One region of the Mesorhizobium sp. USDA 4132 genome, then DNA from elsewhere that is predicted to be linked to it. Evidence: predicted binding sites of a transcription regulator. Region 1 holds the regulator's gene; each other region holds the start of a gene.

Region 1 (7,919 bases):
CGCACGCACCTGCCGGAAGGCAAGGTGGAGGTTCTGGGCGATCGCGACGAGCTCGTCCAGGTTTTCGAAAACCTGATCGAGAACGCCTGCAAATACGGCCAGGAAGGCAAGTTCGTGGACGTCTATCTGCGCAACGGCGCCTCCGATCCGGTGGAAGTGACCGTTGTCGACCAGGGGCCGGGCATTCCGGCCGAGCACGTTCCGCGGCTTACCGAGCGCTTCTACCGGGTCAGCGTGGCCGACAGCCGTTCCAAGAAAGGCACGGGCCTAGGCCTTGCAATCGTCAAGCACATCCTGACCCGCCACAGAGCACGTCTGATCGTCAAGTCGGAAGTCGGCAAGGGAAGCGAGTTCACCGTCAGGTTCTGACATAAAGGGCTCTCTCTGCAAAGCTGTGCATTGCATTTCCGTTTAAATATCAAATACTTGATATGTCACAAATGTTTCACCGAACTGACATAAAAGAGAGGTGCTACAGCGGCTAAGACAAGCGGGCCGAGCGTTGGCGAGAGCGAGAGCCAGCGCCGTCCGCATTCACACAAGCCCATGACGGGAGATTCCTCATGAACATCCTTAAACTCTCTGCAGCTGCCCTGGTGGCCTCCGTTGCGTTTGCCGGCGCCGCCGCTGCACGCGACCAGGTCCAGGTTGCTGGTTCCTCCACGGTTCTTCCCTATGCGAAGATCGTTGCCGAATCCTTCGGTGAAGCCTTCCCGAAGTTCAAGACCCCGATCGTCGAGTCGGGCGGCACCGGCGCCGGCCTCAAGGAATTCTGCAAGGGCGTTGGCGAAGCCACGATCGACGTTGCAAACGCTTCGCGCCCGATCAACAAGTCTGAAGCCGAAGCCTGCAAGGCAGCCGGCGTCACCGACATCCAGGAAATCCGCATCGGCTACGACGGTATCGTTTTCGCGACCGCCAGCAGCAACGGCGACATGAAGCTTGAGCCGAAGGACCTCTACAAGGCTCTCGCCGCTCAGGTCGTTGTTGACGGCAAGCTCGTCGCCAACCCCTACAAGAACTGGTCGGACATCAACCCGACGCTTCCGAAGGGCCCGATCGCTGCCTACATCCCGGGCGAAAAGCACGGCACCCGCGAAGTTTTCGAACTGAACGTTCTAGCCGCAGGCTGCAAGGATGCCGGCGCAACCGACGTCATCGCCAAGGAAATCGCTGACAAGGCTGCCCAGGCCAAAGCCTGCGTTGCTGTTCGCAAGGACGGCGTTGCCGTGGACATCGACGGCGACTACACCGAGACCCTCGCTCGTATCGCTGCCAACAAGACCGGCGTCGGTGTGTTCGGCCTCGCTTTCTACGAAAACAATGCCGACAAGCTGAAGGTCGCCACCATGCGCGGCATCAAGCCGACCTCGGCCACCATCGCCGACGGTACCTACCCGGTTTCCCGTCCGCTGTTCTTCTACGTGAAGAAGGCTCACCTGGGCGTCGTTCCGGGCCTCAAGGAATACGTCGAGTTCTTCCTTTCCGACGACATGATCGGCCCTGACTCGCCGCTCATCGAGTACGGCCTGGTTGCTGCTCCTGACGCACAGCGCGAACAGGGCCGCAAGGACTTTGCCGCTGGCAAGACCATGTAATCCAAAGACCGGCGCCGCTTTTGGCGGCGCCGTTTTCTCTTCCGATCGATGGCCTTTGCATCGGCGGAATCGTCGGTTTTGTGGCGATGGTGTTGCGCAGGGCGCGATGGCGAATGCGATCGGTTCCGATGAACGGAGCTGGGCGGTGATGGGTTGCCGCCGAAAGCGGTACGCCGGGGGATTATGATGAACACATCACTAATATTATTGATTTTGGCAATAATCGGCATAGCCGGTTACGTCACTGGTGCCCGGTATTCAATGGCACTGGTCGGAGGGATTTCCTCCAAACTTCATTCACGGCCCGGATATTACGGTTCTTTTGTCGCTGTCTGGGCGATCCTGCCGGCCGTCGTCATTCTCTTTGTCTGGCTGGTCGCCAGCCCGATCTATATCAGCTCCTCGGTCCGCGGTGCGTTTCCTGAAGAGGTGAAAACCCAATCGCAGGCCGAGCAGGGCCTGAGCTACGGCATGATCACTTCGATCGCCCGAGGCATGAATGCGCTGACCGGCGACGAGATTGCCCGCGTCGAGAATAATCCGGTCGAGCTGCGTGCTGCGCTTGGGGCCAAGGGCGTTCCGCTTGCGGGCGATCCCCAGCCCTTCATGGTCAAGGCCGCCGCTGTCCTGAACAGGATGACCTTCGTCAGCCGCATCCTCATGACGATCGTCGTATTGGCGGCTTCCGTCGGCGGGGCGTTCTTCGCCTATCGTCAGATTGCGCCGCGCTTCCGCGCCCGCAACCGAGTGGAAAAGGTGGTTCTCGGCAGCCTCGTCGTCGCCTCCTCGATCGCCATTCTGACCACGATCGGCATCGTCGCCTCGATGCTGACCGAAGCGGCCCACTTCTTCACCGCTATTCCCGCCTGGGAATTCTTCTTCGGCACGGTATGGGATCCGCGTTTTGCTGCTGCCGGTTCTGGCGGCTCCGAAGGTCAGTTCGGCCTTATTCCGCTGCTGCTCGGTACGCTCTATATCGGTTTCGTCGCGATGCTCTTTGCGGTTCCGATCGGTCTCTTTTCGGCAATCTACATGTCGGAATACGCCTCGCCGAAGGTCCGCTCGGTTGCGAAGCCTTTGCTCGAAGTGCTCGCCGGCATTCCGACCATCGTCTACGGCTTCTTCGCCTTGACGACCGTCGGACCGTTCCTGCGCGATATCTCTTCGCAGCTGAACGGCCTCGTCACCGGCGACTATGCCAACTTCATTCAGGCACAGAGCGTTCTGACCGCCGGCTTCGTCATGGGCATCATGCTGATCCCCTACGTCTCCTCGCTGTCCGACGATATCATCACGGCGGTGCCGCGTGCCCTGCGTGACGGCTCGCTCGGCCTCGGCGCCACCCGTTCGGAAACCATCAAGAAGGTCGTCCTGCCGGCCGCTCTGCCGGGCATCGTCGGCGCGCTCCTGATGACCGCATCGCGCGCCGTCGGCGAGACGATGATCGTCGTGCTTGCGGCCGGTGTTGCCGCCCGCCTGCAGATCAACCCTTTCGAGCCAATGACGACCGTGACCGTCAAGATCGTCAATCAGCTGACGGGTGACCTTGAGTTCACCTCGCCGCAGACCCTGGTTGCCTTCGCGCTGGGCATCACGCTTTTCGCCATCACGCTTTGCCTCAACATCTACGCGCTTTATATCGTGCGCAAATACCGGGAGCAGTACGAATGACCGATGTGGTTTCTCCCGCCGCCGGCATCTCCAGGGCCAAGTCCGTCCGTCGCGATATCGGCATCAAGCGCCGTTACGCCGCCGAGCGTCGCTTCCGTGCCTATGGCATCGCCGCGCTTTCCTTCGGCATCATCTTCCTGATGCTTCTCCTGTGGTCGGTGGTCTCCAAGGGTTACACCGCCTTCCAGCAGACCATGATCACCATGCCGGTCGAGTTCTCGCAGCAGATCATCGACCCGCAGAACGAACGTGCCACCAATCCGCAGAAGCTGATGACGGCCAACTATCCGGTCGTCGCCCGCAATGCTCTCGCCAAGCTGCTTAACGTCAGCGTCGATGACCGTGTCGCGGCCCGCGCGGTCGGCCAGATGCTGTCGGATGGTGTCCGCGTTCAGCTGCGTGACCTGGTCATCGCCAATCCGGCGATCATCGGCACGACGCAGACGGTAAGACTGCTTGCTTCCGGCGATATCGACTCGGCCTACAAGGGCCAGATCGACCTCGACGTCAGCCAGGAAAACCGCAAGATCAACGACCAGCAGCTCGGCTGGATGAAGCAGCTCTCTGACAGCGGAGCCCTTGCCAAGCACTTCAACGGCGGCATTTTCGTCAACGGCGCATCGAGCCGTCCGGAAGCAGCCGGTGTCGGCGTCGCGCTCATCGGCTCGTTCTACATGATGCTGATCGTGCTTGTCCTGGCGCTACCGATCGGCGTCGCCGCTTCGATCTATCTCGAGGAATTTGCCCCGAAGAACAAGTTCACCGATCTGATCGAGGTGAACATCAACAATCTCGCGGCCGTTCCCTCGATCGTCTACGGTCTGCTAGGTCTGGCGGTGTTCGTCAACTTCATGGGCCTGCCGCGCTCGGCCTCCTTCGTTGGTGGTCTGGTGCTCACCCTCATGACGCTGCCGACGATCATCATCGCGACCCGCGCGGCACTGAAGGCAGTGCCGCCATCGATCCGTGCTGCCGCCCTCGGGCTCGGCGCCTCGAAGATGCAGACGATCTTCCACCATGTCTTGCCGCTTGCCATGCCGGGCATCCTGACCGGCACCATCATCGGCCTCGCCCATGCCCTTGGCGAAACCGCACCGCTGCTCCTGATCGGCATGGTGGCCTTCGTCGCCAACTATCCGACCACGCCGCTCGACCCGTCGACGGCGCTACCGGTCCAGATCTACATGTGGGCGAACGAAGCTGAGCGCGCGTTCGTCGAGCGTACCTCGGGAGCAATCATCATCCTGCTCCTGTTTCTCATCCTAATGAATGTTGGCGCAATTCTCTTGCGGCGTCGCTTCGAGCGGCGCTGGTAGAAGGAGTATGACAATGAATATGATGTCAGAATCGGCAGTAGAAAAGGCGCTGGACCAGAAGATGAGCGATGCTTCCCACAAGATGATCGGTAAGGACGTTTCGGTTTATTACGGCGAAAAGCGTGCGCTTTTCGACGTGAACCTCAACGTCCGCGAAAACACTGTGACGGCTCTCATCGGTCCTTCCGGTTGCGGCAAGTCCACCTTCCTGCGCTGCCTCAACCGCATGAACGACACGATCGAGAATTGCCGCGTCACCGGCAAGATCACCCTCGACACGGACGATATCTACGACAATAACATCGACGTCGTGGAACTTCGCGCCCGCGTCGGCATGGTTTTCCAGAAGCCGAATCCGTTCCCGAAGACCATCTACGAGAACATTTCCTACGGTCCGCGCATCCACGGCCTTTCCAAGAACAAGGCCGACATGGATCAGATCGTCGAGGCGAGCCTGCAGCGCGCCGGCCTCTGGACCGAAGTCAAGGATCGCCTGCATGAATCCGGCACCGGTCTCTCCGGCGGTCAGCAGCAGCGTCTGTGCATCGCCCGCGCGATCGCCGTGTCGCCCGAAGTCATCCTCATGGACGAACCATGCTCGGCTCTCGATCCGATCGCGACCGCCAAGGTAGAAGAGCTCATCCATGAACTTCGTGCCAACTACACGATCGTCATCGTGACGCACTCGATGCAGCAGGCTGCCCGCGTCTCGCAGCGCACCGCCATGTTCCATCTCGGCCAGCTCGTCGAGGAGAACGACACCGACAAGATGTTCACCAATCCCGACGACCAGCGCACCCAGGATTACATCATGGGCCGTTTCGGCTGACCCAGCCGACTGTGCCGCCTGAAAATCAATTTTGAGGACTAGAAGATGGCATCGACCCATATCCTGTCGGCTTATGACGACGAACTGAAATACCTGAGCCGCCGTATCTCCGAAATGGGCGGCCTCGCCGAGCAGATGTGCTCGGACGCCGTGCGCGCGCTGGTCAATTCCGACGCCGCACTCGCCCAGAAGGTCATCTCCGACGACGTGATCCTCGATCACGCCGAGCGCGAGATCGGCGACAAGGCGATCATCACGATCGCCCGCCGCCAGCCGGTTGCGGCCGACCTTCGCGAGATCGTCGGTTCGCTGCGCATCGCCTCTGATCTGGAGCGCGTCGGCGACCTTGGCAAGAACACCGCCAAGCGCGTCATCGCGGTTCAGGGCACCGGCGTGCCACGCAAGCTCGCTCGCGGCCTGGAGCATCTCTCCGATCTCGCCCTCGTGCAGCTCAAGGACGTCCTCGACGTCTATTCGACGCGTTCGGCGGAGAAGGCCGAGGCGATCCGCAGCCGCGACGAGGAAATCGACGCGATGTACACCTCGCTGTTCCGCGAGCTCCTCACCTACATGATGGAGGATCCGCGCAACATCACCACCTGCACGCATCTGCTGTTCTGCGCCAAGAACATCGAGCGCATCGGCGACCACGCCACCAACATCGCCGAGACCATCTACTACATGACGACCGGTGCCCAGCCGGAAGGCGATCGTCCGAAGGACGACTCGTCGAACACGCTCGGCGCGATCACCGAATAGAACTGACGGAGCAGACCAAGAATGCTGCCGAAAATTGCTGTCGTAGAAGACGAAGAAGCGCTGAGCGTGCTTCTTCGTTACAATCTGGAAGCCGAGGGTTATGAGGTCGATACCGTTTTGCGGGGCGACGAAGCCGAAATTCGGCTTCAGGAGCGGGTACCGGACCTCCTGATCCTGGACTGGATGCTGCCCGGCGTTTCCGGCATCGAACTCTGCCGCCGGCTGCGCATGCGCCCGGAAACGGAGCGCTTGCCGATCATCATGCTGACGGCCCGCGGCGAGGAGAGCGAACGTGTTCGCGGCCTCGCCACCGGCGCCGACGACTATGTCGTGAAGCCCTTCTCGACGCCTGAACTGATGGCCCGCGTCAAGGCGATGCTTCGCCGCGCCCGTCCCGAAGTGCTCTCCAGCGTGCTCCGTTGCGGCGATATCGAACTCGACCGGGAAACTCATCGCGTTCACCGCAAGAGCCGCGAAGTGCGCCTGGGCCCGACCGAATTCCGCCTGCTGGAATTCCTGATGGCGTCGCCCGGCCGCGTCTTTTCGCGGTCGCAGCTTCTGGACGGCGTCTGGGGTCACGACATCTATGTCGACGAGCGCACCGTCGACGTGCATGTCGGGCGTCTCAGGAAGGCGCTCAACTTCTCCAATATGCAGGATGTCATCCGCACCGTCCGCGGCGCGGGTTATTCAATGGAATCCTGAGAGGCGGCTTTAAGCCGCCTCGGTCTGCCGCTGCCATTCCGGCAACGGAAAGATCCTGTCGTAGGCCCAGTTGAAGAAGAAGGCATAGACCACGTAGAAGACCGCGAACGACACGTCCATCGTCAGCGCATGGGCGAGGCTGATGCCGAGATACCAGGCGATCAGCGGCAGAAGCGCGATCAGCAGTCCAAGTTCGAACAGCACCGCATGCGCCACGCGTATGGCGGTGTTTTTCTGCGTGCCGCCGGTAAAGCGCTGCATCAGGTGGTCGAAGCCGAGATTGTACAGATAGTTCCAGCCAGTGGCGATCGTCGCGCTGCCGATGCCGACCACGCCGATATCGGCGGCCGGCATGCCGAAGGCGAAGGAGCCGAGTGGTGTGATGAGAGCGAGCCCGATCAGTTCGAAGCTGATGGCATGGCGGATACGGTCGCGTGTCGAGCGCATGATGACCTCCTGGGATGCTTTCCGGGCCGTCCCGGAGTTTCTGCCCGAATGGGGGAGGTCGTCCTCGCTGTCTTTCAGATAGGCGCAATGCCGATCCGGAGCAAGGCTCGGCCGGCATATCTGCCATGCACAACAAAAAAGCGGGCCTTGAGCCCGCCTTCGATTTTTGCCCTCGTGTCGCGCCGCCGCTCAGACCCGTGCGGCAACCTTGCGGCGCTCGTTGACCGGCTGGTAGGCGAGCTTTGCGTGATAACCGCAATAGGGCGATGCATCCGGGGATTCACAGCCGCAGAAGTGGAAGTCTTCCTTAAGCGGGTCGCCGACCGGCCACTTGCAGGTGCGCTCGGTGAGTTCCGTCAATGCAAGGCGACGGGAGATCGGCACGACCACGTTGGAGGCCGGACGGTATTCCATCTCCTGGTAGGGTTCGATCTCGATCTCTTCCTTGACCATCGTCGCGCCGACGGCGCGGGTAACGGTCCGGGTCGTGACGCGCGACGCATAGTTCGGAGCCCGCGGCGCCGATGTCGTCCGCTTGGCAGCCGATGCGCGACCGGTCGCAACCGTGCCGCCGGCTTTCGCCCGGCCCGGCAG
Region 2 (7,919 bases), 2.8 Mb from region 1:
AAAATTGCCGCTGGCGCCATGGATGAAGACGATCGCCGGCAAGTCGGCGCCTGCCGGTTTCGGCATATGCAGCGAGTTCATGGAAAAGCCGCCGACATCGATCAGTTCGCCGGTATTCGGGAACGCGATCTCGATCGCCTTCGCCTTCCAGGCGGTGAAGCAGAAAGCGGTGGCAACAATGCCGGCGATGGCAAGGGGCAAGATCATCATCGACGGGCTGCCGTAGGGCTCAGGTCCTGTTGCCGGCGAGCTTTTCGGAAAGCTTGGTGACCACTTCCTGGGCATCGCGGTCGGCGGGGTAGATGGCCAGATAATCCTGCCATGCCTTCAGCGCAAGCTCGTCCTTGCCAGCTTCCGTCAGGATACCGGCCATGCCGGCAAGCGCTCCGAAATGGCGCGGCTCGCGCTTCAGCACTTCGGCGATGTCGGCCATGGATTTGCGGGCGTCGCCCATCGTGTAATGCAACGTGGCGCGGCGGTTCCAGCCCTCGGCGAAGGCGGGATCGAGGACCGTCACCTGATCGAGGAAATCAAGTGCCGCGGCATTGCGCTTTTCCTTGATGGCGGTTGCAGACCACTGCATCAGCAGGTTGACGGTGGCGCTGCCCGAATCGTTCAAATCGGCGATGATCTGGCTAGCGATACCGCGTGCCTTTTCCGGATTGCGTTCGCGCTTCAGGGCATCGAACAAAGCATCCACGGGCCGGCCCGGTTTCTGGGCGACGGCCGGAACGACGGGAGCGGCGGCAGGCGGGGCTGCGGGCGGCTTGGGTGTCGCGGTCTGGGCGAGAGCGGACGAAGCGGCAAGGCTCGCGGCGAGAATCAGGGTACTGAAACGAAAATAGCGCATGCGGATAAGGTAATCCGCCTGCGCCGAAGGTCAAACCCGATTTGTCGTGTTACCGACAATTTGATCGGCTGCGGTCAAAGACCGGAACCGAACGCCGATATCAGCCCTGACGAGCCTTGAAGCGCGGGTTCATCTTGTTGATGATGTAAACGCGGCCCTTGCGGCGAACCAGACGGTTATCGCGGTGACGAGCCTTCAGCGCCTTAAGCGAGTTCTTGATCTTCATTTTCCTGGTCCAGCAGTCTGTGGGCGCGAAGCCGCATGTCTATCAATCAAAAGCGCGCCGCCAAGATTCTTCGAGGGGCGCGCTCTCAGTTGGGCGTGCAGATAACCCGAGCCAATCTGCATGTCAACCTTGTGACGACGTTTTCAGGCCCTTCAATTCGGTCACATGGCCCATTTTCCGGCCCGGTCGGGATTCCGTCTTGCCGTAGAGATGGACCAGAACCTCATCGCGGGAGAGCCAGGCGGGTACGTCCAGAATGTCGTCGCCGATGAGGTTGGTCATCACGCAGTCGGAATGGCGGACGGGGTTGCCGAGGGCCAGGCCTGCGACAGCACGGATATGCTGCTCGAACTGCGACACGACGCAGGCGGCTTCGGTCCAGTGGCCGGAATTGTGGACGCGCGGGGCGATCTCGTTGGCGATCAGCGTGCCATCCGCCATCACGAAGAACTCCATGCCGATGACGCCCACATAATCCAGCGCCGCGAGCAGCTTCTCGGCCGATTCGCGGGCGGTCTTCGCCGTCGCTTCGGTGATCGTGGCGGGCAGGGTGGAGGTGTGGAGAATGCCGTTGCGGTGGACGTTTTCGGCTGGATCGTAGCAGGCGACCGTGCCGTCCTTGGCTCGGGCGGCGATGATCGACACTTCGCGTTCGAAGGGCACGAAACTTTCCAGAATCAGTGGCACGCCGCCGAGCGCGTCATAGGCGCCGGCCGGCTTGTCGTCGGCGGAGCGGAAGACGCGCTGGCCCTTGCCGTCATAACCCATCCGGCGGGTCTTCAGGACGCCCTGGCCGCCGAAATCGGCGAGCGCCTTTTCGAGGTCGGACTGGCTGTCGACGGCATGGAATCGGGCGGTCTCGATGCCGCAGGAATTCAGGAAGCGCTTTTCGGTCAGCCGATCCTGCGACACATCGAGTGCCTTGGCCGGCGGATAGACCGGCACCGAGCGCTGCAGCACCTCGGCGGCGGTGACCGGCACGTTCTCAAATTCGTAGGTGACGACGTCGCAGCGGCTGGCGAGTTCGGCAAGCGCTGCCGGATCGTCATAGGCGGCAGTAATCTGGGCGTTGGCGACTTGGGCTGCCGGGCAGTCGGCCTGCGGTTCGAGCACGATCGTGCGGAAGTTCAGCCGGGCCGCGGCCATGGCCAGCATGCGGCCGAGCTGGCCGCCGCCGATGATGCCGATCGTGTGGACAGTCATGGAGCCTCGTCGATTGGGTAGTCGGCAACCGCCGCACTCTGGCGGGCGCGCCATTCGTCGAGCCGGTCGGCGATCTCATCGTCGTTGAGCGCGAGAACCGCGGCTGCCAGCAGGGCGGCGTTGATGGCGCCGGCCCGGCCGATGGCAAGAGTACCGACCGGAATGCCTGCCGGCATCTGGACGATCGACAGCAGGCTGTCCTGGCCGGACAGCGCCTTCGACTGAACCGGCACGCCGAAAACCGGCAGCGGCGTCATGGCGGCGGTCATGCCGGGCAGGTGTGCCGCACCGCCGGCACCGGCGATAATCACCTGGAAACCTTCGGCACGGGCGCCCTTGGCAAATTGCATCATCCGTTCGGGCGTGCGGTGCGCCGAGATGATACGGGCCTCGTAGCCGATATCGAGCGCTTCCAGCGTATCGGCGGCGTTCTTCATGGTCTCCCAGTCGGACTGGCTACCCATGATGATGGCGACGGCAGGTCTTTCAGACATGGCGGGACCCTTACGCGATGATGTCCGGAACAAGCTGGTCTTCGAGCTGAGTCATCTTGTCTTTCAGCGACAGTTTCTTCTTCTTCATGCGCTGCACGCGAAGAGCGTCGCAGCCGACCTGGATCATGGCATTGATGGCGGCGTCGTAATCCTCGTGTTCCTGTCGAAGTTTCGCGAGCACCAGCCGGACATCCGCCTGTTCCTGATCTGCCATATTCCAGTCCCCATTCTCACGCCCGGCATTTCAGCGGTCGCCGGCATTCTCCGCAAGCCTCTACCACCAAACCGCGTTAACGGGAAGTTAGACAAGGTCACGAATTTGCCTCCTTGAAACCATGATTTCACCTTCGACAAACCCGGCCGATCGTGTCACACTTCCTTCGTAAACCTGAAGCCTCGGCATTAGGGAATGCCGTGGTAGGTACTAAGGAAGGAACATGCCACATGACCGTCCAGGCTCATATCGCATCGCTTGAAAAGAAGCATGGTGCTTTGGAGGAGGAGCTCCAGGCAATTCTCGCGTCACCCTCCGCCGACGACCGTGAAATAGCCGATCTCAAGCGGCGTAAGCTGCGCATCAAGGACCAAATGCAGCGCATAAAGGCATCCACGCGTCATTAGTTCCTCAGTAGGAGAACCCGCCGCTCGCCCATTGTTTCATCAGTTAGAGGCGAATAATCAAAGCGGCAAAATAATCCAGAAATATCAATGACAAGGTTCTGGTCGTGGTGCAGGGGACCACAAAATCCAAAAAGATTTAAAAAGCCCCGGTCGTCACGACCAGAATTGATCGAGCCACAGGTTCAGCCTGTCGAAGCCCTTGCTGTTGACGGAATAGATGCGCCGCGTGCCCTCCGCCGTCACATTCACCAGATTGCTGTCCAGAAGCGCCTTCAAGTGCTGCGATACCGCGGGCCGGCTGATCGGTAGGCCCTGCGCAAGTTCGTTTACGGTTTTCGGAGCGCGCCGCAATTCCTCCAGCAGATACCGCCGGTTAGGATCAGCTATGGCTGCAAAGGGGTCAACGGTTGTCATGCGTTGAACTTACGGTAAACGCCCGGTGACGGCAAGATTTATTGTGCATCGCAACAATATGGACTGCCTTATTTTGCGTTGCTTTTTTAGCGACGCCTCGCCTGCCTTGCCGGGTCAGAACGGCAGGCCGTCCCACAGCAGTTTCAGCCCCGCACAGAATGCCAGACCGTAAGTCATCGGATAGAAGGTTTCCGCCTTCAGATGCTTCACGACGGCCGCGCCAAGCATGGTGGCGATCAGGGCCACCGGCAGCAGGGTAGCGGAGATGGTGAGGTTCTCCGCGTCGAGAGCACCCAGCAGGAAATAAGGGATAACCTTGACCGCATTGACGATCGCAAAAAAGCGGATGCTGGCGCCGGTATAGGATTTCGGATCGAGCCGCATCGGCAGGACGTAGATCTGGAAAGGCGGTCCGCCGGCATGGGCGACGAAGCTCGCGTAACCGGACAAGGCGCCCCAGAACGTGGCGGCGGCCGGGCGGTGCGGCAGGGGAGCCGCCGGCCGGTTGGAGCGAGGACCGTAGACCTGCCAGAAATATCGCACGGTAAACAGGAGCGTCGCCGCGGCGATGACGAGGCGCAGCGCATTGTCGGAGACATAGGCCGAGGTCGCCCAGCCGAGCGCGATGCCGATGATGCCGCCGGGCAGGATCATCAGCAGCGTTCTGGGATCGTTGAAGTTTCGCCAGGACCATAATGCGACGATATCCATGACGATCAGGATCGGCAGGAAGATCGCCGCCGCCTTGACCGGGTCCACGGCGAGCGACATCAGCGGCACGCCGAGCAACCCGATAGCACCGCCAATGCCTCCTTTCGAGAGGCCGACAAGCAGAACGGCGGGGATGGCGAAGGTGAAGAACGCGAAGCTAAGCGTATCGGGCATGAAGACTCAGGCGGGTGATGAGGGAATGGTTGATCCGGCAGGCGGTCCGGTCTATCGAATTTGCGGACAGAAAACGAGTGCGGATTTCATAAACCGATCCGCCGAACGGGAAGAAACATGACCAGACAGGAAGACCGCTGCCGCCTGGTGCTGATCGTGCCGCAATATGACGATGCCGATCAGCAGGCCAGGGATCTCGAAGCAGCGCTTGCCGGCGGCGACGTCGCCTCGGTGATCGTGCCGCAATATGGCCTCGACGACCAGGCCTTCCAGAAGCGCGCGGAGGCACTGGTCGAACTGATCCAGGCGGCGGGTGCTGCCGCGCTGATCTCCGGGGACAGCCGAGTGGCCGGGCGCATCAAGGCGGATGGCCTGCATCTTGGCGGAGACCTCACCGAGCTGGGGGAGGCGATCGAGAAATTCGTGCCGAAGATGATCGTTGGCACCGGCGGGGCGGGCGACCGGCATCAGGCGCTTGCGATCGGCGAACATCGTCCCGACTATATCTTCTTCGGCAAGCTCGACGGTGATATCAAGCCGGAAGCACATCCGAAAAACCTCGCGCTCGGCGAATGGTGGGCATCGATGATCGAGATCCCCTGCATCGTCATGGGCGGCACCGATACCTCCTCGGCGCTTGCCGTCGCGGAGACCGGTGCGGAGTTCGTGGCGCTCAGGGAAGCGGTATTTTCCAACCCCCAGGGCCCCGGCGCCGCGGTCGCCGAAGTCAACGCAATTCTGGACGAAAAAGCGCCACGGTTTGGGGCTTGATGGAGCCCATGCCGTCGAACCGCCTTTCCCGCGTGATTCTCAAAGGGCTGCTGGCGACGTTCATCGCTTCGGCGGCAATGCCTTGCCTTGCGCTGGCGCAGGCGAATTCCAGGGCCGTGACCCGGCCGGTGGAGCCCAATTTCCAGCCGATGAAAAAGGGTCGGGTCGAGATCCAGCCGGTTCCGGGCTCAGCAAAGGGAACCAAGGAGCCAGATGGCCAGCCGAGCGGGATCATTCCCTCGGGCGGCGTCGAACTCTACCAGCGGATGGGTGCAGCCCTGCCGCCCGCGCCGCCTGAAAAAGCCTATACCGGTACCGTCGACGATGCCTATGGGGCCTACCAGCGCGGGTTATACCTGACGGCGCTCGACAAGGCGCTGACCCGGGCCGGGGCCGGCGATGCAGCGGCCCAAACCCTGGTCGCGGAGATGATGACCAAGGGGCTCGGCATCAAGCGGGATGCGAAGACAGCGGCATACTGGTATCAGAAGGCGGCGGAAGGCGGCGATCCAGCTGCGATGTTCCAGTATGCGCTGCTGCTGATGACCGGCCGGGACGTGCCCCGCGACAAGCGGCAAGCCGACGATTTCATGCGCAAGGCGGCAGAGGCCGGCAATGCCTCGGCGCAGTTCAACTGGGCGCAGATCCTGGTTTCCGAAAATCCCGGCGACAAAGGCCTGCGTCTGGCACTGCCATTCTACGAAAAATCCGCAAGGCAAGGCGTTGCCGATAGCCAATATGCTGTGGCGCAAGTCTATGTGGCGCTGAAGGACCTGCCGGCGGAAAAGAAGGCGCGGGCCCGCGAATGGCTGGAGCGTGCCGCAGATGCCGGTTTCGACACCGCGCAGCTCGACATGGGCCTCTGGATGGTCAACGGCATCGCTGGAGAGCGCAACTACGAAAAGGGTTTCGAATGGCTACGGATCGCGGCCCATCGCGGCAATGTCGTGGCCCAGAACAAGCTCGCCCATCTCTATATCAACGCGCTCGGCACCCGGCCCAATCCGGTCGAGGCGGCAAAATGGTACGTGCTGTCACGCCGCGCCGGCCTGCAGGACCCTGAGCTTGAAGACTTCTATCTCGGGATCAACGAGGAAACTCAGCGCCAGGCGATCGACGCGGCGAACAAGTTCCGGCGTGGGTGAGGCCTGCTCCGGCAAAGCCGGAGCAATCGATCCAGTGAATCGATTGCAGGGCCGAACGCGCTGAGTCAAAGCGAAGCGCCGGGAGACGGTGCGGCAAATAGCCGGCCCGATCAATTCGCCGACAAAGCGTGGCCGACGATCATCGCGTGACCTCCCGCCAGCAGGGCAATCACGAAGATCCAGAGAGCCATATAGAGTACCGGCTTATCGGCAGCCCTGCGGTCGAAGCGTTGGGTCAGCGCAAAGATCGCCGTCGAGACGAGTGCGGCGACCGGGATGATCGACAGCGCGAAGGGCGCGGGTGCATAACGGTCGGGCGTGCCGTCGAGGCCGAAATGCACAGCAAGGTCTGCGCCTGGCGCTATCGTGAACCAGGCTGCGAGCGATGCCGCGGCCATGGTGGCAAGCAGCGCGAGGCTCAAGGTCAGCGGTAGCGTAGCCTTCATCCTGCTTCCTCCAATGATACAGCCGGGACAAGATGGACCCAGTTTTGCAGACGCGGCCAGCGGCGGCAATGCCCGCATTCCCGCAGACGACTTGAATTTCGCGCTGTTTTATGGTCTTGAAGCCGCCAATCAAAAAATCGCTCATAAAACGCCGTCCCGTCCAGACGACAAGTCGGGACAACCCCCAAGGATTTCCCGCATGGCCCGCTCCGCCCTTCTCAACGTCATGGTTCAGGCTGCCCTCAAGGCAGGCAAGTCGCTCTCCAGGGATTTCGGCGAGGTGCAGAACCTGCAGGTTTCGGTGAAGGGCCCCAGTGATTTCGTGTCTCAGGCGGATCTGAAGGCGGAAAAGATCGTCCGCGACGAGCTGCTGAAATCGCGTCCGACCTACGGTTTCCTCGGTGAGGAAAGCGAAGAGCTGAAGGGCACCGACGGCGCGCATCGCTGGATCGTCGATCCGCTCGACGGCACCACCAACTTCCTGCATGGCATTCCGCAGTTCGCAGTCTCCGTTGCGCTCGAGCGTAATGGTGAAGTGGTTGCCGGCGTCGTGTTCAACCCGGCGACGGACGAGCTGTTCACCGCCGAAAAGGGCGGCGGCGCCTTCATGAACGATCGCCGCATCCGCGTCGCTGCCCGTCGGGTGCTGTCCGATTGCGTGATCGGCTGCGGCATGCCGCATCTCGGCCGCGGCAATCACGGCAAGTTCCTCGTCGAACTGCGCCACGTCATGGGCGAAGTGGCCGGCATGCGCCGCTTCGGTGCGGCGGCTCTCGACCTTGCCTATGTCGCTGCTGGCAGGCTCGACGGCTTTTGGGAAACCGAGCTTTCGCCGTGGGACATGGCGGCGGGCCTGATCCTTAT
Region 3 (7,919 bases), 2.7 Mb from region 1:
CAGTGCCGTCTTGCCGTTCAAATCGAGTTGCATGGTGCGCCGCTTTCCTCAAAATCCAGGGGAGAGGCTAGGCTCCCGAGGATATCGGAACAAGCAAAAGGCAACTGCCGTGATCCCGGTTACGGGGAAACGGTTCCTTAGTTAGCTGCGCATGGAGGCAACTCTTCTATGGGATGAGCCTGCGCGCACTTTCGCGGCTTTGCCGGCGGGCCGATGTCTGCCGGAAGATGATCCGGCGCCATTGCTCGCCCTGCCATTCCTACCCGCGAATGGTCTCCTCATAAGCCATCGCGGCCTGCAGCAGCGTTTCATCGCAATTGGCATTGGCCGACAGGAGGAAGCCGACCGGCATGCCGGCATCGCCGGTGCCGCAGGGGATGGAGACTCCGCACCAGTCGAGGAAGTTGCCGAAGCCGGTATTGCGCAGCGTCCTGCCGTTCGTGGCGAAGAACAGCTCATCGTCCTTTTCCAGTGGCGCGATCGGCGGGGCGACATGGGCGACCGATGGCATGGCGACCAAGCGGTCGCCGACCAGTGCCTCGGTTTCGGCGATCATCCGGGCGCGGTTTTCGACGATGGCGATATAATCGGACAGGCTGGTCTTTTCGCCGAGGCGGGTGCGGGCGACCACCCGGTGGTCCATCTCCTCCGCATCCGGTCCCGACAGCTTCTCGCGATGCAGGGCGAAGGCTTCGGCGGTCACCATCGGCCCGTATTTCACCATCAGCTTCGGGAGTTCGTCGAAGGTCGGGAAGGCGAAGCGGGTGATCCTGGCTCCGGCCTTTGCAAGGCGCTCGATCGCCGCTTCGAAGGCGGCCACCACGCCCGCCTCGGCGCCGTCGAGGACGATATTGGTCGGGATCACGATATCGAGCGGTCGGGCCGGTTGGCGGGCCGTCTGCGGTACTGCAAGCCCGCGCATGGCGGCATCCACCCAGACCGCATCCTGCACCGTGCGGCAGAGCGGGCCGAGCGAATCGAGGCTGGTCGCCAGCGGATAGACGCCGTTCATCGCATAACGACCGCGGGTCGCCTTGTAACCGACGATGCCGTTGAAACCCGCCGGGATACGGATCGAGCCGCCGGTATCGGTGCCCATCGCGACGGGCACGAGGCCGGCTGCGACCGCGACGGCGGAACCGGAGGAGGAGCCGCCGGGAATGCGCGGCGCGTCCTTGCCATGCGGATTGTGCGGCGTGCCGTAATGCGGATTGATGCCAATGCCGGAAAAGGCGAATTCGCTCATGTTGGTGCGGCCGACCGCGACCATGCCCGCCTGTTTCAGCAGGTCGACGATCGCTGCGTCCTTCGCGGCGGGAGCGGCCTTCTTCAGCACTTTCGAGCCGGCGGTGGTCGGCAGGCCCTCGATGTCGAAGAGGTCCTTCCAGGCGATCGGGATGCCGTCGAGCAGGCCGAGCGAGCGGCCTTCCTTGAGGCGCTTGGAGGAGCCTTGCGCTTCCGCGAGGGCGCGGTCCTCAAGAAGCGAGATGAACACGGCCTTGTCGGGATAGGCCTTGATACTTGAGAGGACCGATTCCGTGACCTCGATCGGATCGACCTTGCCCATCTGGATGAGCGCGGAAAGCTCGGCGATCGACATCGCTCCAAAGGTTTTCGTCACGGCTGTCATTCTCCCCATTGCGTTACTGGCGGCCCACAGATGTATCGGATATTTTGGCGATGGGTAGAGGATTTATCGGCTCGCCAGGTGGTATGGAACCTCCCGCATATCCGCGAAGTTCAGTGAGTCCACCGCATCGGCGGGACATCGGGAAGGATCAGCCCATGAGAAACATCATCGCCATAACCGGTCTCGTGATCGCGCTTGCCGGCTGCAGCACGGACGGCGGCGGAACCACCGGAGCAATCGACATCGGGCCGGGCATCCGGCCGATCCCCGGCAGCATCACCTATGGCGGCCAGCCGCGCACCAAGCTCACCAAGGCGCCGATCGGCAGCGTCGTGCCGCACGAGTTCCGCAACGAACTCGGCCAGCGGGTCGAGGAAAATTACATCATCCAGCCGGACCGCAGCCTGAAGCTGGTCAACCGGCGGGTGTTTCGCGATCCGTTCGGGTTGGACGATTGATGAACTTCAACCGGAAATCGCCGCCCAGGCACGTTCCGTGGCGACCGGTTCGTCGGTGGTGATCTGATCCGGCTTCAGCGCCATCAGGGCGGAGAAGCTGCGGGCTTCGGCCTCGTCGAACCCGGCGTCCGGGTTCTTGAGATTGAAGGTCCAGGCATCCACCAGCCTGCCGGCATCGTGGCAGAGGCCGATCAGGTCGAGCCCATCTTTGGCCGCCTGCAGCACCAGCGGCCAGTGCAGATAGATGGTGTCAGGCTCGGTCGGGCCGGCGATATCGGCGCGCAGATCCGTTTCGACGGCCTCGAGGCCCTGGTGGCGATAGATCTCCATGAGCTTGCCGCTCGGGTCGATGCCGCGCTTGAGGCCCGGCAGTCTCTGCTTGATGGCGACGACAAGATCGAGATCGGCGCCGCTGACGATGATCGAGGAGCCGGCATTGCCGAAATGATCGGCGAGATGATCCATGCCGCGTGCGCCGATCGCCTCCATCCCGTCCTTCATGTCGAACTGCAACAGGGCGTCCGGATGCGCTGTTTGAAGCATCGTCGCCAGATCCTCGCTGAGGATCGGCGGATGGCCGCCCTGCAGAAGCGTCAGGCCCTGGATGGTTTCGGGCATAGCATCACGGATGAGGCCGTGGCCGGTGGTTTCGCCTTCGAGCTCCTCGTCGTGCAGCACGACAAAGCCGCCATCGGCGCGGACGCGCAGGTCGAGTTCGGTCGATGCTCCAAGGCGAAAGCCTTCCACCATGACGCGCGCGGAAAACAGCGGGTCCTTGAAGCTGCGGCGCAGGCGATGCCACTTCAGCCGGGTGAAACGGCCCTGATGGGCGATGCCGAGGCCTGAAAATTCTGAAGCCATGAAATTCCGTCTAAGGTGAAGGGCAGCGATTCGATCGACGCCAGACTATTGTTTTGGAGCTGCCTGCCATAGATCGATGACAGAAGTTTCGTGCCGAGCCTCAAAAGCCGAGATTGTGCCCGGCAGGGAACGGCTTGTTATAAAGGTCTGCCGGATAACTATCCGGAAAACACATTTTGTCTCCTGTCACGAAAGGCAGATTTCCATGTCCCATGACGCGAATTGGGCGCCTCTTCCTCCCTATAGCACCGGCCCGCGCGGCCGTTGCCCGCGTTGCGGCCAGGGGCATCTGTTCAACGGGTTCCTGTCGATGCGGCCGGCTTGCGAGGTCTGCGGCCTCGATTATTCCTTCGCTGATCCCGGAGACGGTCCCGCCTTTTTCGTGATGTGCTTCGGCTGCATTCCGAGCATTGCGCTCGCGGTCTGGATCGAGACCAGTTTCCAGCCACCGTTCTGGGTGCATCTGCTGATCTCGCTTCCTTTCCTGCTCCTCACCTGCCTTGCGCCGATGCGGCCGTTGAAGGGCTGGCTGGTCGCGAGCCAGTATTTTTACAAGGCGGGGCCTGGCAAGGTCGACCGGGGGCCATCATCGCCTGTTGACGGCGAGAACGGCGGCTGACCGACGGAAGGACTTCGGGGCTCGCGTTAAAACCGAGCCGGAAGATGAGGAACAATCTTCTCCGCAAACCATTCGGCAGGTGACAGTTCAAGGAGCCTGCAATGTCCGATGCCGATGAAATCGAAATGGAAACGCGCCGAAGGTCGCTCGCGGTCGAGGGAGCGATGCTGATGCTGATTGACGGTCTGGCCGCCCGGGGCACCATCTCGGCAGACGAGGCGGAGGACATGTTGCAAATCCTGTCGAAGAGCTCGGATTTTTCGGCGGCGCGGGCTGCAAGCTCGCTGCGGATCGTCAATCAGCTGAAACGCCTGCGGCGGGGCGACGGAGCAATCACCCCTGGGGCGTGAGCCGAAAGGTGGGGTCGCGTCGTATTTTCTCTTTTTTGATTGTGCATTTTGATTGGGAACAACTCCAGACGAGGCCAGTTGGGGCGATCAGTTCGCGACCTCGACAACAAGGAAGATTTTGATGGCCCAGTATCCCACTCCGCCGTTTCCCGAACAGCAGCAGCCGATGCCGGGCTTTACCGGGCGCATGGATCCGGTTCCGGATCACGGTGAACTCTCCTATCGCGGTTCCGGTCGGCTGGCCGGCAAGAAGGCGGTGATCACCGGCGGCGACAGCGGTATCGGCCGGGCCGTGGCGATCGCATATGCGCGCGAGGGCGCCGATCTCTTGATTTCCTATCTGGATGAACACGAGGATGCCGAGGATACCAAGCGCCTGGTCGAAGAGGCCGGCCGCAAGGCGGTGCTGGTTCCGGGCGATATCAAGACCGCGGCGTATTGCCGGGCGATCATCGAAAAAGCTGTCCAGGAGTTCGGCGGGATCGATATCCTCGTCAACAACGCCGCTCATCAGGCGACGTTTTCCGACATCGGCGACATCAGCGACGAGGAATGGGAACTGACCTTCCAGGTCAACATCCATGCGATGTTCTATCTCACCAAGGCGGCGGTTCCCCACATGAAGCCGGGTAGCGCCATCATCAACACGGCCTCGATCAATTCCGACAGTCCGAGCCCGACGCTGCTCGCCTATGCGACCACCAAGGGCGCGATCCAGAATTTCACGGCAGGCCTCGCACAGCTGCTGGCTGAAAAGGGCATACGTGCGAATGCGGTCGCACCCGGGCCGATCTGGACGCCGCTGATCCCCTCCACCATGCCGGAAGACCGGGTGAAGGAATTCGGCAAGCAGGTGCCGATGAAACGTCCCGGCCAGCCGGCCGAGCTTGCGACGGCCTATGTGATGCTCGCCGATCCGCTCTCCAGTTACGTTTCCGGCACGACGATCGCCGTCACCGGCGGCAAGCCCATCCTGTAGTTAAGTTCTCCTCCCACGAAAACAGCGGCGGCGTGGGCCCACGCCGCCGTTCATGTTTGGCGGGTACATTTTCTCAGGTGCGGCGGCCGACTTCCCGTGCCAGATCCTCAAAACAGAACTTGGTGCCTTGCTCGTTCGCTTCGTTTGCCAGAAGCAGCAGCCGGATCGGAAATGCGATCGCCTTCTGATGGGACGTCGAGACTGCGAGCGGCTTGTCGTCGGCAAGCACGGTGCGTTCGGCCGCCTGCAGGGCGCTCTGAATGTCGGCATGGGAGACGACACCCTTTTCGACCAGAAGCCGGTTGATTGCGGCAACGGCGAGATAGAGGCCTTCGAGCTGCGGATTGGCGGTGTTCATGTCTCTGTCCTTTGCGTGGAAGACGGAACCGAGGTGGCGGCGTTTTCATCGATCAGCCGCGCTCCGCGCTGCTGGGTCAAGTAACGCCAGATCCATTGTACGCTAACCAGCAGGCGTTTTTCAAAATTGACGAGCAGGTAGACGTGGACGAGCGCCCAGAGGAACCAGGCGACCCGACCTTTGAGCGTCCATTTGCCGAAATCGAAGATCGCGGCATCGCGGCCGATGACGGCGGTATTGCCACGGTTGTGGAACCGGAAAGGCTGGGGCGCCTTGCCGTCCAGCAGTCTCGCCCGCAGCGCCTTGCCGAGATATTGCCCCTGCTGCTTGGCGACCTGGGCGAGCGCCGGCAGCGGCTTGCCATCTTCCGCAAGCCCCAGCGCCGTGTCGCCGATCGCAAAGATATCCGGAAAGCCGGTGATGGAGAGGTCCGGTTCGACCGGAATGCGCCCTCCCGCCTTGCCTTCGATGCCGAGCCATCTGGCTGCGGGCGAGGCTTTGACACCCGCACCCCAGATGACGCAGCTGGTGCGGAAACGCTGCGAGCCGGCGATGACCTCGTCCTTGGTGACGGATTCGACGGCCAGATTCGTCATCACCTCGACGCCGGCCTTCTCCAGGGCCTTCAGGGCGTATTGGGTGAGGTTGTCGGGAAAGGTGGCGAGGATCTTCGGGCCGGCCTCGATGAGGATGACCCGCATGTGATCCGGCTCGAGCTTGCGGAAATCGCGGGTGATCATGAAATGGCCGAGCTCGGCGATCGCGCCTGCCATTTCGACGCCGGTCGGACCGCCGCCGATGATAACGCTGGTGAGCAGCGCCTTCTTTTCTTCCGGATCATGGGAAAGCTCGGCCTTCTCGAAGGCGAGCAGCAGTCGCTGGCGGATCAGCCTTGCCTCGTGGATGGTTTTCAAGCCCGGCGCCCAGGCACGCCAGTCGTCATGGCCGAAATAGTTGTAGTCCGAGCCGGTGGCGATGACGAGGCGGTCGTAAGGAACCGACGTGCCGTTATCGAGCATCACGGTCTTGGCTGCGGCATCGACCCCGGTGACTTCCGCCAGCATGACGTTGATGTTCTTGAAGCGCCCCAGCGTGCGGCGGATCGGCTCCGATATGTCGGCGGGAGACAGTGCGGCGGTCGCGACCTGATAGAGCAGCGGCTGAAAAAGATTGTGGTTGCGCCGGTCGATGACGGTCACGTCGATAGGGCTGTTGCCGAGCGCTCCGGCCGTCGCCAGCCCGCCGAAACCGGCGCCGACGATGACGACGCGCGGTGGTTTTGTTTCTCCGCCCGTCATGCCGTTCTGCAAAGTTTCATCGACCATATTGCCCCACCCATTTGGCGGGGCAGGACCCCGCTAGACGTTCGTTCAACCCACGTCAGGCCCGTTTGTTCCGGGCATGTTTTTACCGGAACCTTTTAAGCCTGTCGTCGTTCAATTTCACGACATCAAAAGGAGAAAGTCATGAACAGCATCGTTTGGTTGGTCGGCGCGGTGGTCATCGTCATCGCTGTGCTTAATCTTGTCGGGTTTGCTTGATTTTTCAATGAATCCAATCGGAAGCCTTGCTTCCACCGGTATCCGTGAACCCCAAGCCGAAGAATATTGATAAGGCGCCGTCCCCCAAGGATCGGCGTCTTCGCTTTGTAAAAGGCTGGTTCGAGGTGCGAGCGGATCATTCCGCAAGGAGAAGCGCGAAGGGATGGTCTGCGAACACCAAGTTGACAGCGATGCGATCCTTGGGATCGACGACCTTGCCGGTGCAGACATCGCGATAGCGGCGGTGCCCCAGCCTTTCGGGCAGAGTTATCTCCGTTTCCGCCCAGCGTTCGGACCGAGACGGGGCAAGGCCCGCATGCAGCGCGCTGAACACCAGCCGCGGGGCGATGACGATGAAGGCGTCGTCCATGTCGGCGCGGGCGAAGGCTATGACGTTGTCAGCGCGCTTGCCCGACGCTCCGAGCGGCAGATATTCTCCCCGCCGAAACAAGGTCGGTGCCTCCTGGCGAACGCGCAGCAGGGTGGCGATGACATGCTGTTTCAGCCGGCCGCTCTGCCATTCTCCCTCCTCGGTGGAGGCAAGCTTTTCCCTCTCCGTAAGTCGCTGCTGGAGCCCGCCGAAATCCGGCTCGCGGCGGTTGTCCGGATCGACGAGGCTGAGGTCGAGGCCCTCGCTGCCCTGATAGATGTCGGGTACGCCCGGCGCCGTCAGCTTGATGATCGTCTGAGTGACGCTGTTCACCAGGCCTGCTCGGATGAAGGGGCGCAAGGTATCGGTGAAGTCTGTCAGAAAGGCCTGGTTGCTGGGCGACAGAAGCGTGCGGGCGTACTCCTGGACCGCCTTCTCGTAAATCTCATTTGGAGCGCCCCAATTGGTGCGCAGCTTCGCCTCGCGCAGGGCCTTTTCGACATAGCCGAGGAAACGTGTCTCCAGCGCCTTGAGGCCTGCTGCTTCTTCGGTGTGGAGATCGTTCGGCCAGGCGCCGGCGAGCGCCTGGTAGAGCATCCATTCGACCGCAGGTTCCGGAGCGGGTCCATCGTCCAGCGCGCGGACGGCTTGGCTGTTGATCCTGCGCCAGCGATCCACGGCATCGGCCCAGAGGTCCGGGGCCTCGGTGATTGTATAAAGCCGGGCGCGGGCATCCTCGCCGCGCTTGGTATC
Region 4 (7,919 bases), 3.6 Mb from region 1:
GGCAGCAACGCAGAGGAAGACGAACTGCAGCGTCGGATTGGCGAAGATCGCCGACAGGGCAAGGCTGATTGCCCCGACGAAGGCCGGAATGACGATATAGGGCGTCTTCCTGGCCACCTTGTCGGCGGCTGCCGGTACCGCCCAGAGCGCGACGGCGACGATCACCCACGGAATGATATTGATAAAACCATTGGCGGTGTTTGAAACGCCAAAACCCTTGACGATGGTCGGCAGCCAATAGCTCAGGCCATAGGCGGCAAGCGGAAACCCGATATAGCACAGCGCCATGACGAGAACCCGAGGGTTCAGGAGCGCTTTGAAGCCGTTGTCGGAATGCTCGTCCATACCCGATTTCTCCCGGGCAAGCCGATCATGCAGCCACTTCTTTTCCTCGTCGTTCAGGAACTTCGCCTTTTCCGGCGTATCGTCGAGATAAAAGAGCGTGACGATGCCAGCGATGACGGCCGGCACCCCGGTCGCAAGGAAAACCCATTCCCAGCCGGCAAGACCGAGAAGCCCGTCGAGATCGAGCAGCGTGCCGCCGAGCGGAGCGCCGACCGCATTGGCAAGAGCGCTGAAGATCATGAACAGCCCGACCATGCGCCCGCGATAATCCTCCGGGAACCAGAGGGTCAGAAGATAGAGGACGCCCGGAAAGAACCCGGCTTCGCACACACCGAGCAGGAAACGCAGGATGTAGAACATCGTAGCGTTCTGGGTGTAGGCGAGCGCGATGGTGACGATGCCCCAGGAGATCATGATGCGGGCGAACCAGCGGCTGGCGCCGAACCGCGTGAGAAACAGGTTGCTCGGCACTTCGAAGAGGAAATAACCGATGAAGAACAGGGACGCGCCGAGCCCGTAGGCATATTCGCTCATGCCAAGTGCGGATACCATGTCGAGCTTGGCGAAGCTGACATTCTGGCGGTCGATATAGGCGATGAGATAAAGAACCCCGAGAAACGGCATCAGCCGCCAGGTGATCTTGGAGATCAGTTGCTGTTCGGAAACCATAGACATATCCTCCGGCGGCTTGATGCTCTTGAACGCACTGGAACCTTCGCTGCCTCGTAAAGGCGGCATGCGCCGCTTTGTTCCGGAGCACGGGAAAGTTGATGCCCCGCACCCGATTTCGCCGCTTGTCATCTGAGCCGGTTTCGTGAGAGTCGAATGCGGTTCTCATTTTACGGGAGTGTCCTGATGCCTTTCCGCCGCACCGTTATTGCCGGCCTTGCCGCACTCTTTCTTGCCCCCTCCCCGAGCCTTGCCATCGATCTTCCCGATCTCGGCGGCCGAACCGTCGTGGTGGTGACGGAAAACGCCTATCCGCCGCTGCAATTCGTCGATCCGAAGAGCGGCAAGGCGATCGGCTGGGAATATGATGCGATGAACGAGATCGCCAGGCGGCTGAACTTCAAGCTCGAATACCAGAACACCAGCTGGGACGCGATGATCCAGGCCGTTTCCGACGGGCAATACGACATCGGCATGACCGGCATCACCATCAAGGATGATCGTAAACAGAAGGTCGACTTCTCCGATCCCTATATGCGCTCACAGCAGCTGATGCTGGTGCGCGGCGATGAAAAACGCTTCGCCGACGCAAAGAGTTTTGCCGTCCTGACGACCGGACTGATCGGCGCCCAACCGGGAACAAGCCCGTTCTACACGGCGGTCTACGAAATCCTCGACGGCAACGAGCAGAACCCGCGGATCAAGCTGTTCGAAACCTTCGGTGCGACCGTGCAGGCGTTGAAGGCGGGAGATGTCGATCTGGTGCTGACCGACAGCACCGCCGGCGACGGTTACGTCAAGGCCTCCGGTGGTACCCTGAAGCTGATCGGCGAGCCGCTCGGCACCGAGGATTTCGGCTTCATCTTCAAGAAGGGATCTGATCTTGTCTCGCCGGTCAACGCGGCGATCGCCGCGCTGAAGGCTGACGGCACGCTCGATGCGCTGAACAAGAAGTGGTTCCTCGATTACAAGATGGGCCAGTAGAGGCATGGCGCCTTCGCGTCGCAGAACGTCACAGCCACAGGATTTCCCCTGGTGGCTGGTCGCCTTCGCGATACTTTGCCTCGGCCTGGCGGCAGTCATCGCCCTCAACGACCTTTATTCCCAGGTCTTCAATGTCGTCGCCAGGGGCATCGGCATCACGGTCGGCGTGACGCTGGCAGCCTTTCTCCTGGCGACGCTGCTGGGGCTCGGCATCGCGCTTGCAGGGCTTTCCGGCAATGTCGTGCTGAGGCAGGCGGCGCGTTTCTATATCGAGCTCATCCGCGGCATCCCGATCCTCGTCCTGCTCTTCTACATCGCCTTCGTCGGCGCACCGGCTTTCGTGACGTTCTATAACTGGGTAGTGTCGCCGCTGATCGAGCGCGGCTGGAGCCAGGCGCTTCTGGTGCGCGATGTCTCGCTGCTCTGGCGGGCGATCATTGCCCTGACGATCGGTTATGCCGCCTTCATCGCCGAAATCTTTCGCGCCGGATTCCAGGCCGTCGACATCGGCCAGATCGAGGCGGCGAAGGCGCTGGGCCTCAGTCGCTGGCAGCGTTTCCGGCTGATCGTCTTCCCCCAGGCGATGCGGGTGATCCTGCCGCCGCTTTCCAACGACTTCGTCTCGATGGTGAAGGACAGTTCGCTCGTCTCGGTACTCGGCGTCGCCGACATCACCCAGATGGCCAAGGTCTACGCGGCCGGCTCCTTCCGCTTCTTCGAGACCTATTCGATCGTCACCTATATCTACCTGCTGCTGACGATCGGCCTGTCGCTGGCCCTGCGCGGCCTCGAAGCACGTTTGCGGAAAAGGACAGAGCGGTAACGCAAAAGGCGGCCCGAAGGCCGCCTCGCCGTTTCAGGCTCTGCCGAGCGCCCCGCAGCGTCAACGACGGCAGGGCGCAGCGGATATCAGTACACTTCCGGAACGTACATATCCGCCGGCACCGGATGGCGGATGTAGTCGTCGTTCCGGATGCGGCCCGGCAGGTCGATCTGCTCCTTCGGCACGGTCTCGTAAGGCACCTGGGCGAGAAGATGGGAGATCATGTTGAGCCGCGCCTTCTTCTTGTCGACGGCCTGCACCACCCACCACGGCGCTTCCGGAATGTGGGTGCGCTGGAGCATCTCTTCCTTGGCCTTGGTATATTCTTCCCAGTGGACGCGGCTTTCGAGGTCCATCGGCGACAGCTTCCACTGTTTCAGCGGATCGTGGATGCGCATCTTGAAGCGGAATTCCTGCTCCTCATCGGTAATCGAGAACCAGTATTTGACGAGGATGATGCCCGAGCGGACCAGCATGCGTTCGAATTCAGGCACCGAGCGGAAGAACTCTTCCAGCTCGTCCTTGGTGCAGAAGCCCATGACCCGCTCGACGCCGGCGCGGTTGTACCAGGAGCGGTCGAACATCACCATTTCGCCGGCGGTCGGCAGGTGCGGGACGTAGCGCTGGAAATACCACTGGTTCTGTTCGCGCTCGGTCGGCGCCGGCAGCGCGACGACGCGGGCGACACGCGGATTGAGGCGCTGGGTGACGCGCTTGATGGCGCCGCCCTTGCCCGCCGAGTCGCGGCCTTCGAACAGCACGACCATCTTCAGCTTCTTGTACTGCACCCAGTCCTGCAGGCGGACCAGTTCGTGCTGGAGGCGGAACAGTTCGCGGAAATAGATCCGGCGGTCGATCGTCGCCTCGGCGGGCTCGGACATGCCCTCGGCGACCAGCTCGTCGAGCCGGTCCTCTTCCATCTGCATTTCCAGCTCTTCATCGAAGCTGTCGGCGATCTCTTCCTTGATGCGGCTGAGCTGGTCTTGCATGGGTTCGGACATCTTGGCATTCCTCCGTTATGGAAACTGAGATCAACCACGTTTCCGCGAAAGCTTTATGACAGAGATGCGACAGATTTCCCGCAACGCAATTCGATTGCCGATTTCTTCGGAAACTGGTATTCCAGCCGCCATGGGATCGAAATTCGGATGCCTCGCGAACCATATCGTCGTGCTGCAGGACCACAAACGTCTGCCGGCACGGTTTTTCGCGCGGGTATCCGGGGCGCTTTGCGACCGACTTAGCTGACTTTCCTCAGCTTGAGGCAGCCCTGTGCTGCCGGACACCCATTTCCAGTTTCAGTCAGTTATACGGACAGCAGCCATGAGCGCACCCCGCACCCTTTACGACAAGATCTGGGACGACCACGTCGTTTCCGAGGACGAGAACCACACCTGTCTTCTCTACATCGACCGTCACCTCGTTCACGAGGTGACGTCGCCGCAGGCTTTCGAGGGCCTGCGCATCGCCGGCCGCAAGGTCCGCGCACCGGAAAAGACGCTCGCCGTCGTGGACCATAACGTCCCGACCACGGCCGACCGCCACGAAGGCATCAAGAACGAGGAAAGCCGCATCCAGGTGGAAGCGCTTGCCCAGAACGCCCGCGACTTCGGCGTCGAATATTATTCGGAAAAGGACGTCCGCCAGGGCATCGTCCACATCGTCGGCCCCGAACAGGGTTTTACCCTGCCGGGCATGACCATTGTCTGCGGCGACAGCCACACCTCCACCCACGGCGCTTTCGGCGCGCTGGCGCACGGCATCGGTACGTCTGAGGTCGAGCATGTGCTCGCCACCCAGACGCTGGTGCAGAAGAAGGCGAAGAACATGCTGGTGCGCGTCGACGGCCAGTTGCCGCCGGGCGTCACCGCCAAGGACATCATCCTTGCCATCATCGGCGAGATCGGCACCGCCGGCGGCACGGGCCATGTCATCGAGTTCGCCGGTGAGGCGATCCGCGCGCTCTCCATGGAAGGCCGCATGACGGTCTGCAACATGACGATCGAAGGCGGCGCCCGCGCCGGCCTGATCGCGCCGGACGAAAAGACCTTCGAGTATATCAAGGACAAACCGCGCGCCCCGAAGGGCAAGGCCTGGGACATGGCGCTCGGCTACTGGAAGACGCTGCAGACGGACGAAGGCGCGCATTTCGACAAAGTCGTCGTGCTCGACGCCGCCAACCTGCCGCCGATCGTCTCCTGGGGCTCCTCACCGGAAGACGTGATCTCGGTCGAAGGCTCCGTTCCGAACCCGGACGATATCCAGGACGAAACCAAGCGCACCTCGAAATGGCGCGCTCTGGACTATATGGGCCTGAAGCCCGGCACCAAGATCACCGATATCGCCATCGACCGCGTCTTCATCGGCTCCTGCACCAACGGCCGCATCGAAGACCTGCGTGCTGCCGCCAAGGTGGTCGAAGGCCGCGCCGTCGCATCGACCGTGTCCGCCATGGTCGTCCCGGGCTCGGGCATCGTCAAGGAACAGGCGGAAGCAGAAGGTCTCGACAAGATCTTCAAGGATGCCGGTTTCGAATGGCGCGAGCCCGGCTGTTCGATGTGCCTGGCGATGAACGACGACCGCCTGAAGCCGGGCGAGCGCTGCGCTTCCACCTCGAACCGCAATTTCGAGGGCCGCCAGGGTTACAAGGGCCGCACGCATCTCGTCTCGCCGGCGATGGCCGCCGCAGCCGCGGTCGCGGGCCACTTCGTCGACATTCGCGAGTGGAAGTAAACGTCTTTCAATTCTGACTTCGAGATGCCCGGCCTCAGCGCCGGGCATTTTCGTTTCATACCTTAGCCGAACACCCTCACTACCGTACCCTTGCGCATGAAGCGGATCAGCCGTTTCATGTCGGGAAGACTGACGGCGATGCAGCCGGCGGTCGGCTGGTAGCCGGGCTTGATCAGGTGGAGGAAGATCGCCGACCCGCGGTTGCGAGCTCGCGAGGTGACGTTCCAGTCGAGCACGAGGCAGATATCGTAGAGCCCGTCGGCTCGCATCATCTCTTCATGACTAGGCCCGAAGGGTGCCCTCACCGGGCGATTGTACGACGGGTGCTCCGGCTGGTCGCACCACAGCAGGTCTTTATCGATGCGCGCGATCGAAAGCGGCGTCGGGGGCAGCGTCACGCGGTCCCCACGGACATAGCCCTTGAGGAGGCGCATCGGCGCGATCGGCGTTGCACCATCCCCTTCCCGCTTGAAGGGAGAGGTGCCGGATCGCCCGAGCGCCGCCGGCACGGTGATACCGCCGAAGGAGACGATCGCCCGACGCCGGTCGCGCGGCGCGGTCCGAACGGTGACGACGGCAGTCTTTTTGTGATTTCCCCCGCGAAAACGCTGCATTTCTCTCACAAGGTTTTGCTTTGAATATGATTTCGTTTGAATTCATAGCACACTAAAGCGCTGCGCATATTGAATCGAAACATCGTACTTTCCGAAAATCGATTCCGATTTTTGGGTCGATGCTGTAGGGATTTAGATCGAGGAGCCCTAAATGCGCTTCGATTGGCTGCAACAGCAGTCTGGACGCAACGGCGAGACGAAAGGCAAGAACGCATGGCAGCGCGCACGATACTCCTGGTGGACGACGACGATGATCTGCGCGAGACGCTCGTCGAGCAGTTGTCGTTTTACGAAGAGTTCGCAATCCTCCAGGAGGCGAATGCGGCCAAGGCGCTGCAGACCGCCAAGAATGCCCAGATCGACCTGCTGATCATGGATGTCGGCCTGCCGGACATGGACGGCCGCGAGGCGGTGAAACTGCTGCGCAAGAACGGCTTCAAGGCCCCGATCATCATGCTGACCGGCCACGACACCGATTCCGACACCATTCTCGGCCTCGAAGCCGGCGCCAACGACTATGTGACGAAGCCCTTCCGCTTCGCCGTGCTGCTCGCCCGCATCCGTGCCCAGCTTCGCCAGTACGAGCAGAGCGAGGACGCCACCTTCACGGTCGGCCCGTATCTCTTCAAGCCGAGCCAGAAGCTGCTGACCACCGAGGACGGCAAGAAGATCCGCCTGACCGAAAAGGAAGCGGCGATCATCCGCTACCTCTATCGCGCCGGCCAAAAGGTGGTGACCCGGGACGTGCTGCTGGAGGAAGTCTGGGGCTATAATTCCGGCGTCACTACGCATACGCTGGAAACCCATGTCTACCGTCTTCGCCAGAAGATCGAGCGCGATCCGTCGAGCGCCGAAATCCTGGTCACCGAAAACGGCGGCTACAAGATCGTACCGTAAAGAGCCCTGATGTCGCTGACCGAAGATATTCGCCTGCTTTCGCAGGTCCCGCTGTTCCGGGACATGAACGACGACCAGCTGCGCCTCGTCGCCTTCGGTGCCGAGCGGCGGCAGGTGACGACCGGCCAGCAGCTGTTTCGGGAGAAATCCCCGGCGGAATCGGCCTTCATCGTCGCAAGGGGTCGCTTCGAACTGCTGATGGCGGACCGCAGTGGCGAGATGAAGGTGGAAGCGACGGTCGGTCCCGGTACGCTGCTGTCGGAGTTGGCGCTCGTGACCATGGTGGAGCGAAAGTTCACCGCCGTGGCGATCGAGGACTCCGAGGCCCTGAAGATCAGCCGCTCGCTATTCCACCGCCTGCTGGAGGAATATCCCCAGGTCGGCCGGGTGATCGAGAACCGCATCCGCGACAATATCGCCGGCCTCGCCAAGGCGGCAGCAGCGATGCAGGACCGGTTTGCCTGAGGCTCCGAAGAAGCTTTGCCCTCGATCGTCGAGCCTCGTGTCTGGATCCTCGGGTCGAGCCCGAGGATGACGACCTTGATGCTCATCAGGCGGAACTGACAGCACGGCACGCCCTCTGTTTTCGTCATCCTCGGGCTCGACCCGAGGATCCAGATGCAACCTGCGACGTTTGCGTCAGAACTTGAACACCGCCGTCACCGGCACGTGGTCCGAAGGCTGGTTCCAGCCGCGGGCTTCCTTCAGCACGTCGATGCGGTCGAGGAACGGCCCGAGGTCGGGCGAGGACCAGATATGGTCGAGGCGACGGCCCTTGTTCGCCGCTTCCCAGTCCTTGGCACGGTAGCTCCACCACGTATAGATCTTCTCCGGCTCCGGTGTGTGCTGGCGCA

Evidence for each region. Region 1 encodes PhoB, which activates phosphate uptake and scavenging genes when phosphate is short. Its sites were predicted from a motif close to TGTCATNNANCTGTCAT; they were not measured.
Region 2: a site for PhoB is predicted at 3,141-3,157, ahead of ACZ9IU_RS17345 (YdcH family protein). Genes of this name have one in related genera too.
Region 3: a site for PhoB is predicted at 3,015-3,031, ahead of ACZ9IU_RS16655 (glycerophosphodiester phosphodiesterase). Genes of this name have one in related genera too.
Region 4: a site for PhoB is predicted at 3,867-3,883, ahead of ppk2 (polyphosphate kinase 2). Genes of this name have one in related genera too.

The regions. Positions count from the first base shown of each region.
Region 1 is NZ_JBWCCP010000001.1:584,222-592,140, forward strand. Features, by position in the region: gene phoR (phosphate regulon sensor histidine kinase PhoR) at 1-369, shown strand, start outside; gene ACZ9IU_RS02980 (substrate-binding domain-containing protein) at 564-1,598, shown strand; gene pstC (phosphate ABC transporter permease subunit PstC) at 1,785-3,269, shown strand; gene pstA (phosphate ABC transporter permease PstA) at 3,266-4,585, shown strand; gene pstB (phosphate ABC transporter ATP-binding protein PstB) at 4,599-5,414, shown strand; gene phoU (phosphate signaling complex protein PhoU) at 5,460-6,173, shown strand; gene phoB (phosphate regulon transcriptional regulator PhoB) at 6,195-6,878, shown strand; gene ACZ9IU_RS03010 (PACE efflux transporter) at 6,888-7,325, opposite strand; gene ACZ9IU_RS03015 (GcrA family cell cycle regulator) at 7,515-7,919, opposite strand, start outside.
Region 2 is NZ_JBWCCP010000001.1:3,395,665-3,403,583, reverse strand. Features, by position in the region: gene ACZ9IU_RS17375 (alpha/beta fold hydrolase) at 1-210, opposite strand, end outside; gene ACZ9IU_RS17370 (tetratricopeptide repeat protein) at 230-850, opposite strand; gene ykgO (type B 50S ribosomal protein L36) at 951-1,076, opposite strand; gene ACZ9IU_RS17360 (5-(carboxyamino)imidazole ribonucleotide synthase) at 1,200-2,279, opposite strand; gene purE (5-(carboxyamino)imidazole ribonucleotide mutase) at 2,276-2,773, opposite strand; gene ACZ9IU_RS17350 (YdcH family protein) at 2,784-2,987, opposite strand; gene ACZ9IU_RS17345 (YdcH family protein) at 3,218-3,394, shown strand; gene ACZ9IU_RS17340 (ArsR/SmtB family transcription factor) at 3,548-3,808, opposite strand; gene ACZ9IU_RS17335 (sulfite exporter TauE/SafE family protein) at 3,923-4,693, opposite strand; gene ACZ9IU_RS17330 (thiamine phosphate synthase) at 4,811-5,464, shown strand; gene ACZ9IU_RS17325 (tetratricopeptide repeat protein) at 5,464-6,609, shown strand; gene ACZ9IU_RS17320 (SdpI family protein) at 6,720-7,055, opposite strand; gene ACZ9IU_RS17315 (inositol monophosphatase family protein) at 7,255-7,919, shown strand, end outside.
Region 3 is NZ_JBWCCP010000001.1:3,247,339-3,255,257, reverse strand. Features, by position in the region: gene ACZ9IU_RS16670 (SDR family oxidoreductase) at 1-33, opposite strand, end outside; gene ACZ9IU_RS16665 (amidase) at 260-1,621, opposite strand; gene ACZ9IU_RS16660 (hypothetical protein) at 1,786-2,088, shown strand; gene ACZ9IU_RS16655 (glycerophosphodiester phosphodiesterase) at 2,095-2,949, opposite strand; gene ACZ9IU_RS16650 (DUF983 domain-containing protein) at 3,155-3,568, shown strand; gene ACZ9IU_RS16645 (hypothetical protein) at 3,670-3,918, shown strand; gene ACZ9IU_RS16640 (SDR family oxidoreductase) at 4,040-4,897, shown strand; gene ACZ9IU_RS16635 (hypothetical protein) at 4,971-5,255, opposite strand; gene ACZ9IU_RS16630 (NAD(P)/FAD-dependent oxidoreductase) at 5,252-6,580, opposite strand; gene treY (malto-oligosyltrehalose synthase) at 6,933-7,919, opposite strand, start outside.
Region 4 is NZ_JBWCCP010000001.1:4,189,642-4,197,560, forward strand. Features, by position in the region: gene ACZ9IU_RS20965 (MFS transporter) at 1-1,014, opposite strand, end outside; gene ACZ9IU_RS20970 (transporter substrate-binding domain-containing protein) at 1,201-1,998, shown strand; gene ACZ9IU_RS20975 (amino acid ABC transporter permease) at 2,003-2,821, shown strand; gene ppk2 (polyphosphate kinase 2) at 2,908-3,822, opposite strand; gene leuC (3-isopropylmalate dehydratase large subunit) at 4,145-5,554, shown strand; gene ACZ9IU_RS20990 (L,D-transpeptidase family protein) at 5,617-6,168, opposite strand; gene ACZ9IU_RS20995 (response regulator transcription factor) at 6,382-7,065, shown strand; gene ACZ9IU_RS21000 (cyclic nucleotide-binding domain-containing protein) at 7,075-7,530, shown strand; gene ACZ9IU_RS21005 (exodeoxyribonuclease III) at 7,705-7,919, opposite strand, start outside.